DNA from 4 places in the Cylindrospermopsis curvispora GIHE-G1 genome. Region 1 is predicted to be linked to each of the others. Evidence: predicted binding sites of a transcription regulator. Region 1 holds the regulator's gene; each other region holds the start of a gene.
The links. The regulator NtcA, encoded in region 1, controls nitrogen genes in cyanobacteria. The targets are predictions, from matches to a motif close to TNTGTANNNNNNNNTACANA.
Positions count from the first base shown of each region.

Region 1 (4,760 bases):
CATTTTGAATGGTATTTTCTCCGGGGAGAACTTTCCATTCAACCCTCTCGGGGAAGGGCCTTGATTAGGGATCCCCTGGGACGCTTTTTAGAAAAACAAGATTATCAATTGGAACCAGGAGGAGATTATACTTTTACTATTCGGGCCGAAATATGAACTATAGCCACTACAAGAGGTTGACAAATACTAAAACACTACTGGTCACAAATGGGATGACTAGTAGTGTTTTTGTGGCAAATCCCCAGTTCTTCAAGATAGCGTTCAATTAGGAGAATTGCTACAATATCATCTATAGCCCGTGGTGGTTGACGTAAACCTTTGGGTACGAGATTTGTTAATCCTCTGGGAGGAAACATCTGCCAATAACGGTCTCTTGCAGCTAAGGTAGTGTAACGTTCATCTACTAAGATAATATCCAAACTGGGGTTTAATTCCTGCTCCAGTTGCTGTTTCCAAGTTTTAGCTGTGGTTTGATTTCCCATCACAATTCTGGAAATGGAAAAAGTTGCCCTGAAATCAGAAATATGGGCGATCACCTGTTTAGCTGGCACAACTTCATGATGGTAAAGTTTACGGTCTATTCCCATCACTGCTACACCACATTTGTCACGTCCAGGGTCAAAGCCTAAAATTGTGCACTGTGTTTTTATACCATTTATATTATTCATTTTTAAGTGCTAAAAACAATTTTTCCATTGGATATTGCCACCAGTTTAACTCTTAAAGGACCTGCAGTATAGATATTTTCTGCAGCAACTGCTTTTACTTCCAAAGCTTGTTGAGACTGCTCCAGTTCAGAAAAAAATCGTAAAAAAGTGCCATCTATCTCTATTCTCTCCACAATGCCAGCATTTCGGGCACGGAACTGGGAAGCAGAAATTACTAGATCTAGCCTTTGACGCAGTTGATATGATGTCATACTTTTCATATCCGCAGAGGTTGTAGCCAATACCTGACCAGCAGAAAATACCAGTTGATTGGGCATAGCATCGGCAAAAAATTCTATTTGTTTTTCCCCTCTTACGTAGTTACCAGCAGAAAAAATTCTCACTACATATTCCCTACCATCCTGAATTTGTTTAGTCAGTTGTTCCACCCTTTCTTCACTTATACGTAGTAAGTCTGTGTTATTTTGGTTGGTTCCTGGTTCATTTAATTGAATGCTGGCGTTATTATTAGCTTCCTGAAATATTTGGGTAATGACCTGATTGGCAACGCTAGGTTTATTCACACTAACTACAGCAGATGCTATTACCTGACCACGAACCAAAGCCAATTTACCCAAACGTAGGTCGCGATAAGACTGATAATATTTTTCCAATCTTGCTACCTCTTGTTCTAAATACTGCTGCTGTTTTTCTAGCTCCCCTAGTTGCACTTCTCTACTAGCAATAATTTGTTCTCGTTTCCTAATTTCTAAATTGCGATTTTGAATTAGCCTATCCAAACCAGCAATTTTTCGATCTCGCTGTGCAATAATTGCTTTGCGGTTGAACAATTCTCGATCTCGTTTGGTAACTGCATTTTTAGCCTCATCAATAGCTTGTTGAGCTTGAGCATATAACTGCTGACGTTCACTTCTTAATTCTCCCACTGCCAATTGTAAGGCTTGGCGTTGTTGGTATAAATTTTCCAGTTCACCCAGGGCCTGTCTATACTGAACCACAACCTTACCTAGTTTGCTCTGGGTTCCCCGGAGTTGAGTTTGAGTTTTAATCTGTTTTGTAGTAGTAATGTCAAGTTTAGCTTGTGTAGCTTTTTGTTTACTATTTGCTTCTTGTAAAGACTTATTTGTTTCTATAAGCTGGTTTTTAGCTTCTTCTTGAGCTTTTCTAGCTGCAATTAGTCTATTCTCTATATTAATCTTCTGAGCTTCAGCAGTTTTTAATTGTTCCCGTTTGTTTCTGAGATCTTTTTGAATATCTTCTAACTCAAATACACCCTTTCTCAAACCCTCGTCGGCGGCAAATAAAATGGCCAAGGTGGTGGCGGAAATCACACTACCCGTAAAGATAGTGACAATAACCGCCGTTTTCTTGGGACGTAAATTAAACAGAGATAAACGTGCTTTACCTACTTTGGTACCAATGCGATCGCCGAGGGTGGCAATCACACCGCCCAAAATTAAAATTGCTGCTATGAGGATGTACCCAGTGGCCATCTTAATCCTACCGCCAAAAAAGCTTCCATATACACTTTACTACTTTTAACCATGGTCTGTGGAGAAAAAGAATTGGATAGAATAGTAAAGTTTAAATATTGTTTGACAGCCATAGGTATCCATGTCTTGGAGTCATAGAATTGCACCTTATTAAAATTGTTGCACGGTGGACACAGGGGGATATTGGTCCGTAAGAGTAAACACAACTTGCCTGGTGAATTAGACCCCCCTAAGCAAACTTAGCAACCTTTAGGTAAATTGCTTGCTTAATGCAACTGGTTTATGCACAGTGATTTTTTTCTTGTGGATAGAAATCATTTTTTTCTCCCGCAAGTCTCCTAGTAACCTGGTTACAGTCACTCGGGTGGAACCTATTGCTTCTGCGATCGCCTGATGGGATAACTTGAGGTCAACAGTAACCCCATCAGCACAGGGAACACCAAAGTCGCGACAGAGAATTAACAGAAAACTGACTAACCGAGAACCCATGTCTCGGTGGGCAAGAGTTTCAATCATCATCTCTGTTTGCAGAATCCGCGAGGAGAGGCCTCGCAGCATAAGCATTGACAATTCTGGATTTTCCTTGAGGGCCTGCTCTACCTGCTCAATTGGCGAAGAGAGCAATTCCACCGCAGTAAAAGCAACAGCATGGTAAAACCTGTCTGATTTATTACCTGTTAGCAATGACAAAACACCGAAAACGCTATTTTCTCGTAGCAGGGCCACTGTTATTTCTTCTCCCGCTTCATACACCCTGGAAAGTTTCACAGCACCTCTGAGAAGAAAATAAACTCGTTCGGCCGGATCCCCGGGAAAAAAGATGGTTTTGTTGCGTTCAAACGTCTCCACAACAGGGGGAAAAGCCCCCGTTGCCATTTGACGAAAAACATTTGCCAGGGCTTTATCTTGCATTACGATCATCTCCCTTCCCTTACCCAACACCGGAAAAACAAAAACTTAATACCTAAGAATACAACTGAAAAATCTAGAACGCACCGTCAATCTTTCTGTCTTTTACTATACTCAAATTTACCGGTTTATCTTATTTTGTCGATCATGATACCCAATTTTGGTGATTTTTAACCTAAAATGGTGGGTCACCCCTCCCCTGGAGGACAATTTTCGGGTTTTTTCGGTTCAAAATTTGCCAGATCTTTAATAACTTCTTAAAGAATCACCATAAAAAGGTTCATGGGGACGGAGAATTATGAAGATCACATTTAGGATAACATTTAATTTAACAATATTCTCAATAAGATCAATCGCGTTAACAATTTTTATGCTAAACCTGTCCGGTAAGAATGCCCTGGTTACGGGGATTGCCAATAGTCGGTCTATTGCTTGGGGTATTGCCCAACAACTACATGCAGCTGGAGCCAATCTGGGAATTACCTATTTGCCCGATGATAAGGGTAAGTTCGAAAAGAAGGTCCTGGAGTTAGTTGAACCCCTTAACCCTAGTTTATTTCTGCCCTGTAATGTAGAGAATGAAGAACAAATCCAAGCTACTTTTGACGCTATTCAACAAAAATGGGGTAAGCTAGATATTCTCATTCACTGTCTAGCTTTTGCTAATAAGGAAGATTTAAGTGGGGATTTTAGTCAAACTTCTCGCCTAGGATTTAATAAGGCTTTAGAGGTTAGCACTTATTCTCTTATTCAGTTAAGTGGAGCAGCTAAACCTTTGATGACAGAAGGTGGTAGTATTCTGACTCTTTCCTATTTGGGCGCAGTGCGGGCTATTCCTAACTATAATGTAATGGGAGTAGCCAAAGCTGGACTGGAAGCTAGTGTGCGTTACTTGGCAGCAGAACTGGGACCCCAAAATATTCGTGTCAATGGCATCTCCGCAGGTCCCATCCGCACTCTGGCTTCCTCTGCTGTGGGTGGTATTTTGGATATGATTCACCACGTTGAGCAAGTGGCTCCCCTTAAACGTACTGTAACTCAATTAGAGGTGGGTAGTGCAGCTGCTTTTCTATGTAGTGATTTATCCAGTGGAATTACCGGACAAATCCTATATGTAGATGCGGGATATGAAATTATGGGCATGTAACCTAGTTTGGAATATTAAGCATCACCGACGTTCTACGTCGGTTATTGTTTCAACTGCTTGCCAACGAACTAATAAATAACTATGAATTGACAATGAGTAAAGAAAGATACGCTACGGTTAAACGTGTTACAGGAGAAACAGATGTAACCGTATCCATTAACCTTGATGGTACGGGAATTTGTAAGTCTAATACGGGTATTTATTTTTTGGATCACATGATCCAGCAGATTGCCTCCCATGGTTTATTTGATTTGGATATTCAGGCTACGGGTGACTGGCAAATTGATGACCACCACACCAATGAGGATGTGGGTATTACTTTAGGTCAGGCTCTGCATCAGGCACTTGGTAATAAAAAGGGTATTGCCCGCTTCGGTCATTTCATCGCTCCTTTAGATGAAGCACTGGTCCAGGTAGCTTTAGATTTCTCTGGTCGCCCCCATGTCAGTTATGGATTACATATTAGTACTGAAAGGGTAGGAACCTATGATACTCAACTAGTGAGAGAGTTTTTTGTGGCCTTAGTAAATCATAGTCAAATGA
Region 1 is NZ_CP060822.1:1,233,065-1,237,824, reverse strand. Features, by position in the region: gene IAR63_RS05820 (DUF3146 family protein) at 1-156, shown strand, start outside; gene IAR63_RS05815 (pre-16S rRNA-processing nuclease YqgF) at 195-668, opposite strand; gene IAR63_RS05810 (DUF3084 domain-containing protein) at 671-2,161, opposite strand; gene ntcA (global nitrogen regulator NtcA) at 2,411-3,082, opposite strand; gene fabI (enoyl-ACP reductase FabI) at 3,441-4,217, shown strand; gene hisB (imidazoleglycerol-phosphate dehydratase HisB) at 4,310-4,760, shown strand, end outside.

Region 2 (4,760 bases), 1.3 Mb from region 1:
GGCCCGGTGCTTTAGCTGCTGGTGCGGTTGCGGCTATTATCTCCCCACAAGCAGCATCCAAAACTCCCCCCACCTCAGATGCTCTCTTAATTACTGCTACCAACCTTAATAAAGTCTGTGCCCAGGTTTGTGCAGCTTTTTATGGCTATCCAGCGGAAAAACTGCAAATCGTTGGCGTAACTGGGACTAATGGCAAAACTACTACTACTCATTTAATTGAGTATTTTCTCAATCAAGCTAATTTGCCAGCGGCTTTACTCGGTACTCTTTATACTCGCTGGCCTGGTTTTTCTCAAGTTGCTAACCATACCACTCCCTTTGCAATTGACTTACAGCATAATTTAGCTCAAGCTGTTGACGCTGGTTGTCAGTTGGGGGTTATGGAGGTTAGTTCCCACTCCTTAGCCCAAGATAGGGTTTTTGGCTGTCACTTTGAGGTTTCTGTATTTACTAATCTCACTCAAGATCATCTTGATTATCACCAGGATATGGAAGATTATTTTCGAGCGAAGGCTTTGTTATTTACTCCTGACTATCTCCAAGGAAGAGCTGTTATTAATATTGATGATCAATATGGACAACGTTTAACTATTGGTTTGGATAAACAGCAGCTTTGGACATACAGCATTAATAATACTAGTGCTGATTTCTGGGTGAGTGATCTGAATTATCAACCTCATGGTGTCAGTGGTATTTTACATACTCCTGAGGGTAATTCCCCTTTTAGCTCTCCCCTGGTGGGACAGTATAACTTAGAAAATCTTTTGGCAGCTGTAGCTGCAGTCCTACATCTGGGGTTGGATTTGGAAACTGTGGTAGATTGTATACCTAATTTTTCAGGCGTCCCTGGCAGAATGGAACGAATTCAAATCAATCCTCACCAGGATATTAGCGTTATTGTGGATTATGCTCATACCCCTGATAGTCTGGAAAATTTACTTAAAGCTGCTCGTCCATTTATACCAGGAAGAATGATTTGCGTCTTTGGGTGTGGAGGAGATAGGGATAAAACAAAACGTCCAAAAATGGGTAGAATTGCGGCGGATTTGGCAGATGTGGTCGTGATAACCTCGGATAATCCACGCACTGAAAACCCAGATGCAATATTAGAAGATATCTTGACTGGTATACCAGAGGATGTGTCAAGACTGGTAATTGGCGATCGCGCTAGAGCTATTCATACTGCTATACTGGAAGCTCAACCAGGTGATGGTGTATTATTAGCAGGTAAAGGTCACGAAGATTATCAAATTCTCGGCACCGAAAAAATCCATTTTGATGATAGAGAACAAGCTCGTGATGCCTTACATTTAAGAGCAGCTCAGAATAGCTAAATTTGCAATGATGTTACTTTAGGGGTAAATATGCCAAGAACACAGAAAAACGATAATTTTGTTGACAAGTCTTTTACCGTTATGGCAGATTTAATCCTGAAACTTCTGCCAACTAATAAAAAGGCTAAAGAGGCCTTTGTCTACTATCGAGATGGTATGTCAGCACAGGCTGAAGGGGAATACGCCGAAGCCCTAGAATATTACGAAGAGGCTCTATCTTTGGAAGAGGATACTAATGATAGAAGTTTTATCTTGTACAACATGGGACTGATACATGCCAGCAATGGGGATCATGATCGGGCGCTGGATTTCTATCATAAAGCCATTGATTTGAATCCTCGGTTACCTCAAGCCTTAAATAACATCGCTGTGATTTATCACTATAAGGGCGAAAAAGCAAAGGAAGAAGGTGACAACGATGGGGGAGAAGCACTATTTGACCAGGCCGCAGACTATTGGATTAGGGCAATTCGTCTAGCTCCTAATAACTACATTGAAGCTCAAAACTGGTTAAAAACTACCGGGCGATCGCAAATTGATGTATTCTTTTAACCAATAACCAAATTTTAAATAACCAATTATTTATTGCTAAAACATGATTGATCGCGAACAGGTCCGCAAAGTAGCCAACCTAGCTCGGCTAGAATTAACAGCAGAGGAGGAGGAACAATTTACCTTCCAGCTAGGAAGCATTTTGGAGTATGTGGAACAACTGGGGGAACTTGATGTGAGCAACGTCCTTCCTACCACCAGAGCCATTGACTTGAGCAATGTAACCAGGGAAGACAAACTAAAACCCTACCCGGAAAGGGAGGCTATACTTAGGGGTGCTCCCCAACAGGAGGGTGACTTTTTCAAAGTTCCCAAAATCCTCAATGCGGAGTAAAGACCAGGACACCTAAAAAAATTGCCGAAGGACAACACCTGAACTGGGACAGGAAGTACCAACGGCGGTTTTATTGTTCTTAAAAAGACTAGAACCAGTCTACTGATAAGAGGACTGCTCGGCTTCTAATTGGCGAATTAGACTCTCGTCACCTTTTATTCTTGCCGCTTCCAGTCGGTGCTCAAGATTTTTGAGTATATTTTGTCTGTGTACTTGTTCAGCCTTTTTAGCTGCTTGTGATCTAGAACTAATCATTTCTGTAACCTCTTGTCTTCAATTCAGATGGTAGACCTTAACCACTCAAACCCAATGTTCCGTAACCTAAGTTACAGAAAAATAATATAATATCTGAAACTGAGGGTCAAGATATATTAGGTAAAGAAATGTTGCAGACCATTCTTGGGTTGGGATCCCCACCCCAGGAATAAAATTTAGTTCAGGCGCTGGGCGGTTAAACTGGCATTGCTTAATAGAAATAGTTGTCGTAAAATTAAGTAGTCCTTTCCGTTAGAGACGGCTTTTTAGTACAATATTGTGTGCAAATAGTCCAGGTTAAATATCTCTAGAATGGGGATTAAACACGGTGCAGGGGAAGCAAGCTGTGCAAATCGCGCTCGATTATTACCGAATTTTAGGACTCCCATTGGCTGCAACCGAGGAGCAACTGCGTCAGGCCTATAATGATCGCATTCTGCAACTGCCACAACGGGAATATTCTACCTTGGCAATAGCTGCTCGCAAGCGAATCCTGGAACAAGCCTATATGGTTCTCTCAGATCCGAAAGAGCGTAGCAAATACGATCAAGCATATCTAGCATACGCATACGATCAGACAAAAATAGAGATCGGACCGGAATTGGAGGGGAATGGGGAAACAGCTAACCAAAATCATAATCCTCAACCTCTAACTATAGACGTTGCTAAAGAAAACTTAGTTGGTGCATTAGTACTCCTTCAAGAGTTGGGTGAATATGAGTTGGTACTAAGATTAGGTCAGCCATACTTGACGAATAGGTCCCCAGGTAAGTCTGATCGTGAATCTAAAAGGCGTACGTTAACCAATGCTGATGAGTTGCCAGACGTTATTCTAACAGTTGCTTTGTCTTGTCTGGAATTAGGACGGGAACAATGGCAACAAGGTAATTATGAGAACGCCGCCATCTCCCTGGAAACAGGGGAAGAACTGCTGCTGCGGGAGAGAATGTTTACTAGTGTACAGTCGGAAATTACAGCGGATGTATGTAGACTCAGACCTTATAGAATTTTAGATCTATTAGCTCTACCGATGGAGCGGACCAAGGATCGTCATCAGGGTTGGGAATTACTACAAAACATTCTCGACCAAAGAGGTGGCATTGATGGTGTGGGGAATGATCAGACAGGTTTGAATGTGGACGATTTTCTCCGGTTTATTCAACAGCTACGACACCACTTAACAGTATCGGAACAACATAAACTTTTTGAATCTGAAAGTAAAAGACCTTCTACCGTAGCAACCTACCTATTTGTTTACACACTAATTGCTAAAGGATTTTGCCAAAGGCAACCAGCTTTGATTCGTCAAGCTAAACAAATTTTGCTTCGTTTGGCCAAACGTCAAGATGTACATCTAGAACAAGCTCTGTGTGCTTTACTACTGGGACAAACGGAAGAAGCAACCCGTGTTTTAGAACTAAGTCAGGAATATGAACAATTGACTATAATCAGACAGCAGTCTCAAGATTCACCAGATTTGTTACCAGGACTGTGTTTGTACTGCGAGCAATGGTTAGAGCAAGAGGTATTTCCCCATTTTCGAGACTTAACTAAACAGCAAGCTTCCTTAAAAGATTATTTTGCTGATAAACAGGTACAAGCATACTTGGAGCAATTACCAGCCGATCCATATACAACTGAGGAACTAAGGACAGTCAACAGTCAGGTTGGTTCAGGGATTGGCATTCCCCATACTAGCTTTAGAGAAGATGAACACCTACCCGTTGTGAGTCCCGTAGCAACCAGCTCCCAAAACCTAGAGGAATGGAAGGAATCTAAGGTGGAGGTAGCTTCTCAAATTTCCACTCCTCATCAACACCAGAGAGCAAGACAGTGGAAGATCTCGGGATATGGTCACGAATCTCATAGTTCCTTCACAGAGGAGGGAACAAAGCAATCCAGTAAGTATAAACATCGTAGACGAGGTTCAACTAGTCTTCAAGAAGAACAGATAGAAGAGAAACATTCACATACTCATTTACATAATAAGTATAGACAAAGTTTTACTCGTAAATTTCCTGCTCTAACTCGATTAAATACATTTTTCCTGATAGGAGGTATATTAGGGATGTGGATTTTAATACCTACGATTTGGGGGAGGTTAAACAGTACAATGGTAGACGAGCCAAATTTACAGGGAGGAAAACTTGTCGTACAGTTGAATCAACCAACCGTTGTTATACCTACACTCCCTCGTCAACCAGGATCACCATCCGGTCAACTCACAAAGGCGATCGCTCAAACACTAATTGAAACCTGGTTGTCGACGAAAGCAGCAGCAATGG
Region 2 is NZ_CP060822.1:2,519,950-2,524,709, forward strand. Features, by position in the region: gene IAR63_RS11175 (UDP-N-acetylmuramoyl-L-alanyl-D-glutamate--2,6-diaminopimelate ligase) at 1-1,334, shown strand, start outside; gene IAR63_RS11180 (photosystem I assembly protein Ycf3) at 1,365-1,886, shown strand; gene gatC (Asp-tRNA(Asn)/Glu-tRNA(Gln) amidotransferase subunit GatC) at 1,930-2,220, shown strand; gene pirA (arginine synthesis PII-interacting regulator PirA) at 2,320-2,475, opposite strand; gene IAR63_RS11195 (IMS domain-containing protein) at 2,804-4,760, shown strand, end outside.
Region 2: the regulator NtcA is predicted to act here: its motif matches at 2,534-2,553, upstream of pirA (arginine synthesis PII-interacting regulator PirA).

Region 3 (4,760 bases), 880 kb from region 1:
CGCCCGTTACATTCAAACCAGTTTCGGTAGGCGTTATGGTCTGGCCCAAGGAGCTTTTCCTAGTGTATCTCCAGCTTTTGCCCTTCATCCCTATTTTCGTGAAGGTCGTCGCTTACAAGGGGTTACTACCATCTGTGAACAGGATATTTTGCCCCTACCAAATGGTTCAGCAGCACCTCTTATGAGGGATACGGTTGCTATTGGTAACTATGCCAATGATCATCACTATCCGGGCATAAAGTTCCCCCTACAACCTAAGTCTCTTCTCTGGGGAGGACGTTGGACAGGTACCCCTTTCACTATTCCATATTCCTCGTTAATCCCTAAATCCATAGATGGTTTACTCGTATGTGAGAAGAATATTTCTGTATCTCACATTGCTAATGGTGCAACTAGACTTCAACCGGTAGTTATGGGTATAGGACAAGCTGCTGGTATGGCAGCAGCACTCTGTTGTGAGCTGAATTGTCAGCCGAGAGATTTGCCAGTGAAGACGCTACAAATGGCTCTGTTAACTGATAAGCACTCACCCACAGCAGTTATTCCCCTATTCAATTTACCTATAAATCATCCGGATTGGTTAAACTGGCAAATTGATATTTTAAATCATCCAGAAACCTATCCCCCAAGTGGTAACATTTTGACCTCTGGGGAAGGATATCCGTTAGTTGAATTTCCATCATTTTCAGGTTTATCAATTGATGAGCATAATCAGTTAAACCATGACTGTTGGATAGGAATTTTTAGTCGCATCGGTAAACAAGATTACGAGTTTACTATCACAAATTGCCCGGACTTGTGTTTTACAACGTGGAAAATTGTTACTTTGGAGTCAGCTGTTAATCAACAGTTAGAAGTTCTCAATCACAATTGCAAGATTTGCATCAGAGGATGTTTAAATTCTTCTGGTAGCTGGATTCTTGCGGAGCATATTGAGATACTATGAAATTGGGTTTCTTCAAAATCATCCGGATCCACACCTTCAAGGTAAGTATAAGTTAAACAGAGAGTTCTAAAATAGACATCTACTATGCGTGCTGCCATTTCAATTTTAGTATCAAGTATGATACTCGGTTCCTTAGCTTTTCATCTCAAAACTGTGTCCACCAATCCCTCGCGGTTGTCAACCTCTAATTCCGGAAGGGGTTTACTGCTTGCAAACAGTTCTAAACCCAGTCCTAATCAACCCGAGGAACCAGCACCCCACCGTGGTAGTGGACGCAAAGAATCAATAGAGTTTTTCGGAGTTATTTCTTTAGCCTAAACGCATGTAGTCTAAAAGCTATTTGCTAAACCAACTACCCTTCCTTAAGGGTCTCTACTTGTAGCTAAAAGCCAAAAAATTAATGGGTGTTTAATTTTTTGTACTCTTTCCAGAACAGAAACATTCACAGTTAATGCACTACATTTTCTGTTCTTAGGTTCACAATTGATTTGTATTGACAGAAATACAACAAGTTAATGGATTGACGTTTACCCAATAACCTCTAGAACTACTAAAAGCATCAAGGTTGTTGAGATTGACGTAAGTTGATAACAGAACTCCAGCAACAAACCAAATATTTTCTGACCATATTTCCGGGTTTGACTTCTCCCTGGGTTAAACTAAACGGATGCTAGGAGAGACGGGTTTACCTGTCTCTCCTAGCGTGTTTTTGACTGTCACCTACAAGGGGATGGCAAGGTATAAACCATACGTAACTCTATTTATCAGACAGGTTTGCAAGCAATTATATACTTACTCAAGAAATGTACTTGGGTTTCCACGTGTTTAAAACCTGCTTTCTCTAATCTTGCTACTAAATCATCAAGACTATAATTGATATAGTAAGGTTCATGAAATGTGCGAGGAAAGTTGTTAATTATATCAACTAGCTCAGGAGAATCACTTATTTGAATGGAATCACAAATAATGAAAACTCCCCCTGGTTTAATAACTCGGAAACATTGTTCAATTACTGTTTGTCGCACTGCTGCTGGTAATTCATGAAATAGAAAAACACTAGTTACCCCATGGAAATAATTGTCTAAATAGGGTAGTTCTTCCGCATTGGCTTGGATGAGCTGGGGTAATTCAGTATAATTTTCAACTAGAAGTTGATTGGCCTTGCGCAAGTAGTTGGGCGATAGATCAACGCCAAATAGAGATGCTTCAGGTATTGCCCGTCTCAGTAATTTTATGGTTCTGCCAGTGCCACAACCTACGTCTAAAATACGGATATGGTTGGAGAATTTTTTCAGTTGATGCTTGAGAGGTGATAGAATACGACGTCTCATAGCGTCCCCAGTCCCACTAAATAGGATTTCTACCTGCAGGTCATACAAGTTGGCAGAAAGGTCGCTTAAATAGCCATCTGTCTGATGATGAAAGTTTTGCAAATAGTAGCTGGGATAGATTTTTTGCTCCTGTGGTTGGGAAAAATCTTGATATTGCTGACGGTTTGCTCTTTCCCACACTTTAAACATGTCTACACAGAGCGCAGGATAGTATAAACAAAAGTCTAACCAGGAATTGTCAAATAGTAGATCATAAGTATATACACCTTGTTCAGCATCCCGCCAATCCCATTCCAATAATCTATGGAGTCTTTCCTGTAAGTTAGCGATCGCCTGTTGAGAAATTGGTTGAGACTTGTTCAAGTTAGGGTAAAGATGGTTTTTAACTCGCGTACCCAAGAATTTATGAGCTAGACTAAAGTAGGTTTTTCCTTGTTGGCAAGTTTGATAGCTGAGTTTTATCAAGTCGTTGAACATAAAAGTATTTTACTAAAGATACCAGGATCAAGATTGCTTGGCGTTTTTTCCTTACTTATTGTAAACCCATAACTTGATTGTAAATTTTTGTAACAATTTGGGATTTGGTAGTTTAAGTTACGGAATTCCCTGTTATTATGAAGGAGTGGGAACAGAAAACCCATCCACATCAAAAAAGAAGAGGAAAAAAATATGTCTATCCAAGAAAAGTCCCGTGCTTTAATGGTACGTCAACACCAACAAGTTAAAAACCGTCAGCAATCAATGTTAATGCGGTCTGCCCAAGAGTTGGGACTACCCGAAGAAACTTGCCACTATTGGAGTCCAATTCAAGGGAAAGTAGATCCTACCACTCAAAGTCTTTATAGCCGTAGTGGTGCGACCATGAGCTAAAGATTCCTCATTACCTGGGCGTGCGTTAAGAATTGTCTTGATGAAGGGCGCAGGGTGTGTTTTTAGTGTGTCGTTTCTACACGGTATAAAGGACGTTTCCGCATGCCTGAAAATATTAAGGAGTACAACTGTTTACGGTTGTACTCCTGTTGTTGTCTGGAGTTAGCTTTGTAGCAGCGAAAGCTATACTGGTGGAGTTGACTGTGGAGAAAGATTCCTAAGAGAAGATTGGCATTAACAATCGTAATAAAGGAAAAATTCGTAGGGGTGAGGACGTAACTGCAACTGCTTGACCTCATTCACCAGCTTATAGTCAATCCAATTTTGGATGAAATCTTCTGAGAACACACCTGTTTCGGTTAAGAAAGCATGATCATTTTCCAGTGCTTCCAGAGCTAGTTCCAGAGAACCTGGAGTAGAAGGAATCTTAGCCAGTTCTTCTGGAGAAAGTTCATAGATGTTCCTATCCAAAGGTTCGCCAGGATGAATTTTATTCTTAATTCCATCAATACCAGCACAAAGCATAGCAGCAAAAGCTAAGTAGGGATTAGAAGTAGCATCAGGGCAGCGAAATTCTAAACGTTTAGCTTTAGGATTGTCTCCACTTAAAGGAATACGTACAGAAGCAGAACGGTTTCCTTGGGAGTAAGCTAAGTTTACGGGTGCTTCGTAACCAGGAACAAGACGTTTGTAAGAGTTAGTAGTTGGGTTTGTAATAGCTAGTAGAGCAGGTGCATGTTTGAGAATTCCCCCAATATAGTAAAGCCCCATATCACTCATACCAGCATATTTATCACCAGCAAATAAAGGCTTACCATCTTTCCAAATGGACTGATGACAGTGCATACCAGATCCATTATCACCGAAGATGGGTTTAGGCATGAAAGTAACAGTCTTACCGTACTTTCTAGCCACATTTTTGATTACATACTTATAAGTCATTAACCAGTCAGCAGCTTCAATTAGCTTGCCAAAGCGGAAGCCAAGTTCGCACTGACCACCGGTAGCTACCTCATGGTGTTGTTTTTCAATAGGGACACCACATTTAGCCATAGTTAACAACATTTCCGTGCGCATGTCGTGGAAGGTATCGGTCGGGGGCACGGGGAAATAACCTTCCTTAAAGCGGGTTTTGTAACCTAGGTTAGGACCATCCGCTTCCCCATTTTTACCCTTTCTACCAGTATTCCAACGACCTTCTACGGAATCTACGTGATAGTAACCTTCATTAGCGGTTTGGTCATAACGCACATCATCAAAGATAAAAAATTCTGCTTCTGGACCAAAAAATGCCGTATCACCTATTCCCGTGGTTCCTAAGTAATCTATAGCCTTTTGAGCAATCACCCGGGGACAGCGGTTATACCATTCACCCGTACGGGGCTCTTTAATACTACAAATAATGCTGAGAGTTGGTTCCTTCATGAAGGGGTCAATCCAAGCTGTGTTAGCATCCAACACCATGGTCATATCTGACTCTTCAATTCCCTTCCAACCTCTAATACTGGAACCATCGAAAGGTACACCACTAGTAAAAGAACTTTCGTCAATTTGATTGTGGTAAACCGTTAGATGTTGCCAGGTTCCTGGTGTGTCTATGAACTTGAGATCAA
Region 3 is NZ_CP060822.1:2,114,342-2,119,101, forward strand. Features, by position in the region: gene IAR63_RS09475 (FAD-dependent oxidoreductase) at 1-946, shown strand, start outside; gene patX (heterocyst-inhibiting protein PatX) at 1,064-1,264, shown strand; gene IAR63_RS09480 (class I SAM-dependent methyltransferase) at 1,711-2,754, opposite strand; gene gifA (glutamine synthetase inactivation factor IF7A) at 2,947-3,147, shown strand; gene glnA (type I glutamate--ammonia ligase) at 3,382-4,760, opposite strand, start outside.
Region 3: the regulator NtcA is predicted to act here: its motif matches at 2,859-2,878, upstream of gifA (glutamine synthetase inactivation factor IF7A).

Region 4 (4,760 bases), 840 kb from region 1:
TTAAGATACCTAACTTTTCCCCTATTTCCCAATGGGGTAAAATATTGGTGTTTTGAGGTTTATATTCATCTCCCCATCTTCTAACCTCCGGATTATCATCTTCGCTTTCACCAATGGGGGTACTGTCGCTGGGAAGATTGGGAAGTGCTAATAACAGCTGTTCAATTTGCCCTTTTAACTCTTTTTCTCGAGGTTCTAAATCGCTTAGTTTAGTTTTAACCAGATTGCCTTCTTCCTTTAACGAGAGAAGTTCTTCACTTTGAGGACTAATTCCTGTTTTTACCTTTTGACCTACCAGTTTACCAATTTCATTACTTCTAGCTTGCAATTCGTTGCGCTCCAATTCCAACTCCCGTTGTTTTTGGCTTAAATCCAATATGGGCTGAATGTCATATTTACCACCGCGACTATTCAGCTTTTTCTGTATCAGTTGTGGGTTTTCTCTAATCTGTTTAATATCCAGCATTGGTCAGTATGGTTAGGTTTTTTGTTTGTCTACTCCACAAGCTATCTCGGTAGAGTTTACCCATTGTGCTGCACTAAGTGCAATTTGTGAAGTCATCACTCCAAAAAAGGTTGAAAAATCCCTAATTAACTATCTTGTGATTCGATTTAGTAAGAATAGCGAACAAACAAGCCCTGCAAAGTGAGCCGAAATTGTATTAGTGTTCGCTTGAACCACTAACATATCCAATCCACTAATCACTCGATTTGGATCCAATAGCTGGGTTGTCACAGCTTGGGGGGAAATTGATCTGGCAACCAATGTGCCCACAATTGCCTGGGCACCTAATAGTGTCACTAAAATCCCTCCTAGATTAATCCACACGCCTAGTCTTATCACCTGCACACTCTCTAGCTTTCGCGGACGATTGCTAGGGTTGGATGAGTCCAGTTGTTTACCAATTCTTGTATACCTATAACCTAAATAAATGCCCGCGCCTAAAACTATTAATCCACATATGGCTAAAAATATGCCCAATCCCGTTCCTGGATTGTTAGTAGGGCTACCTGGTCTCTGACTAAAAAAGGCATACAACAATACTATTATCCCAGATATCACACCTAATACCAGTTGTATCCAAAAACTAATCCAACCTCCTAGGCGAAACATCTGGGCGATCGCTCTTATATTAGTGGATTGCATTTCCGAGTCCTTCGTCATATTTAAATAATTCCCATAGGATCAATAAACTCTTTAGGAAAATTCTATAAAATTCAATGGATCTAGTAGCTTTTGTCTTAATGACTATCAAAAATCCCATTTAACTGGTTTGATTCCAGAATAGATCAACAATCATCAATAATAAATAGGTAGGATTCATTTAAAAAATAAAAGTCATGGATACTGCTATCATTCCATCCACCTTTCTCCTCACCTTGTTGTTAGTTGTGGGGTTGTTTTTCTTTATTCGTGCTTCCACCAAAGATCGCACTGAACGAGCAAAAATAGCCTCTGAAGACAATGAAACCATCCTCATGGGTCAACTCCAGGACTATTTCCAATCCCGTGCTTATCGAGTGGTTTCCGCAGATCCAGAAAAAAAGGAAGTCATTTTCGAGGGCTTTGTCCAACCTAGTTGGTTCCTGGCCGTGTTTCTGACTGTTTTAGCTGCTCTAGGTCTTGCTTGCCTAGGACTGGTTTTAGCCCAGCTTCTTTCCAGCCAAAATCCATTCTTTTTGGTTTTAGTAGCACCATTAAGTGGTATATTCTACTGGCGTCAATCCGGGAGAATTGAGAAGGTATTAATCAAAATGGAGTTTCGCCAAAATGAACAACACCCCTCAAGTATAATCACTGTCATTGGTCACCGAGATGAACTCGCAGAGTTAAAAAGGGCTTTACAACTGAAAATTGTCGATTGATTTTTGGTGATAGTCACAACAACTTAGATTAGATGACGAATAAATCGGCCAGTGCCCCATGTGTCAAGCTAAACCTTACTTCCTCACTAATCTTGCAGTGTGATCACCTTACACCCTGACACTAATTACTTACTTCCGACCTGTTCAGAGAAAAGAGAGGACACAACAAACTTTGTGTTGATGGTTTTACTAAGAAATAAACTTAACTCAGTTAGTTTAGTAACATACCCATTTATTCGCTTGATTTTGTTGTCACTCTCTGCTGCACTAGGTTTAATTATCCAATTGATTAGCACCACTGTCAGTTCGGCCACAAACTAAAAAAAAATTGAATTTTTGCGTCAACTGTTCAATTTTGCCAGTTAATTGATTTTGGGGTCAGAAGTAAGAAGTTGAATGCGTAAAAAAACCATTCCAGAACTTAGCGATTTGCCAGATTCACTAGTTCTGCACTAGCTGGAGTTTCCAACATTCTCAAGCTAGGGAACAAAAAATGATTTTCTTCTACGTATTGAGCACCAAACAGACCCTTTTCCGCCCAAAAATAACGGTCTGTGGTGTGTTCGTTCCTTTTTACTAATAGCAAGGCAGGAGGCAAGATACCTTCAGCGTGAATAAACTTTCTCGCTGCTGTCACTGGTTTGTCTTCGCCGCTTTCTATGCTGTACTGAGGCACATTTTCCAGAATCCGTCGTCCTTCCTGACGACGACGGCTTTTTCTTTTACGTCTCCTTGCCAACTTATTGTCCTCCTCTTTCAAGCTAGAAGATTGTAGTCACAGCTACAAAACTCGTGGTAATTATATACGGTTTGCCAGAAAAAATCAATGGTTTTTAACCTTTCGATACATCCCTATCAATCTATTTCCCAACTGGGATCAATTACTCAGTATTATTAAAATAATCTGTGTATATTAAATCTTAATAAATACGCAAATCGTAGTAGTTAAGGTGTTATATGATAGCTAATATAATAGGACTGTTGGGAAATTAGAATATGATTTACTCGCCAATTGGCTTAGTTAGGAATTAGAGTAGATAAGTGACAGCAATAAACAAGGTGGTAAAATGCCGCGCACTGATCAAACACAACCTGTAGATTGTGCAAGAACAACCTCTAAGTTCCAACCCTAGTAATTTTATCCGCCTTATCTACCATCAGTAGCAGTCATCCAATTATCAGTGGAAGTTAAAAAATGTTAATGTCTGCCAGTTCTGATTTTATTGCTCTATGTCAGGAGCAAGTATCATTGTTAACCCAGGGACTGGGAGCATCTTCAAGTGTGGTCTACTTAACACAGGAACTAGTAGACCACCCAAATGGAGAAGGGTTATTAATTCCTGTTCTGGTTTATCCAGAGGGATCTAGATTGGATTATTCCGGAGATTTGGCTAACTTGAGTGACTTGGGTTATGTTTTACCAGATCAGGAACAAAAATTGTTAGCACCAAAATTAGGCTCTCTTTCTTCATCTCCCCAGTTCGCAGACGATCATACTACTTATCTCAACTTAGAAGATAAATATCCATTTGGACAATATCAAATTGTCCTACCTTTAGTTTATGAAGGTTTAATGGTAGGGTTGCTTTTAACAGCAAGGGAGGATCGTCCTTGGAACCCAGTGGAAGAAAAAGAAATTCGCCGCATAGCTACCACTTTAGCGATCGCCTGTATATTGGATCAGCGTCAAGTTTGGTTACAACATCAACTGCAGCAGGAAAAAGCATTACAAAAGGAGCAGGGGGACTTACTAGATAATCTTTTACATCAGTTTCGTAATCCTCTGACTGCTATTCGTACCTTTGGTAAACTTCTTTTAAAAAGATTAAGATCTAATGATACTAATAGGGAAGTAGCCATAAATATTATCAACCAAAGTGATCGCTTACAGGAGTTATTGCAAAAGTTTGATCAGGTTTTAGACTCAAAAGATAGAGACACAAAAGCTATTCCCATACTAGGATCAGTACTTACAGTGGAAGCATCTCCCCAGAAAACAGCGCCGCTGTTGTTGCCAGGAATGGGAGAAGAGCCTACTAGTTGTCATATAAAAGATATACTACTACCCTTACTAGCATCTGCACAAGTACTAGCCCAGGAAAAAAGTATTAACCTGTTAGTAGATATTCCCAACCATTTACCACCAGTAAAAGCCAATATTAAAGCACTTACAGAAGTTTTCAGTAACATCATAGATAATGCCCTAAAATATACCCCTGCGGGTGGAAAAATCTCCATTCATTCTCTACAAAAAAATACAGACTTTCAGGGTATAGCTATTAGCGATACAGGACCCGGTATACCTAAAGAGGATCTGGATCATTTGGGTGAAAGACATTACAGAGGAGTACAAGCTAATACTGACATTCCCGGCACAGGTTTAGGAATGGCGATCGCCAAACAACTCATAGCACAAATGCAGGGAGAAATAGAGGTTTTCAGCCCTGCAGTAGAATCTCATAGCCCATGCTCTTCTCTTCCGGGAACCAGCTTTATTGTTTGGTTACCTCAATTACCGGATCATTTGAATCAACATCCTTCATAGGGGAGTTAATTTTACCGTTACGAGAGTTCCAACCATCAATAACCAATTTAGACACTTCAGATATCAACAAAGTTAATAAAACTAAGTCATCAATTTGACCAAGAACAGGGATAAAATCGGGGGCAATATCAATGGGACTAACCAAATAAACAATAGTTCCCATAATTACCCACCAGCGGTACTTAGGTTTACGGATCAAACTGCCATACCAAGAGTAAAGCGACTGTACGGAAAAGCTCATATTTTTCCCCAGAATTTAGTGGTTAAGAAAAATGTTCTAGCATAATTGCTATATTTAGTGTAGTGAGGAGACTGGAAAAGTGGATATTTTAGATTTGTTCAAGAAAGG
Region 4 is NZ_CP060822.1:2,074,461-2,079,220, forward strand. Features, by position in the region: gene serS (serine--tRNA ligase) at 1-466, opposite strand, end outside; gene IAR63_RS09280 (DUF3611 family protein) at 596-1,165, opposite strand; gene IAR63_RS09285 (cofactor assembly of complex C subunit B) at 1,342-1,866, shown strand; gene IAR63_RS09290 (DUF3155 domain-containing protein) at 2,288-2,605, opposite strand; gene IAR63_RS09295 (GAF domain-containing sensor histidine kinase) at 3,062-4,411, shown strand; gene IAR63_RS09300 (YkvA family protein) at 4,359-4,652, opposite strand; gene IAR63_RS09305 (MotA/TolQ/ExbB proton channel family protein) at 4,732-4,760, shown strand, end outside.
Region 4: the regulator NtcA is predicted to act here: its motif matches at 2,635-2,654, upstream of IAR63_RS09290 (DUF3155 domain-containing protein).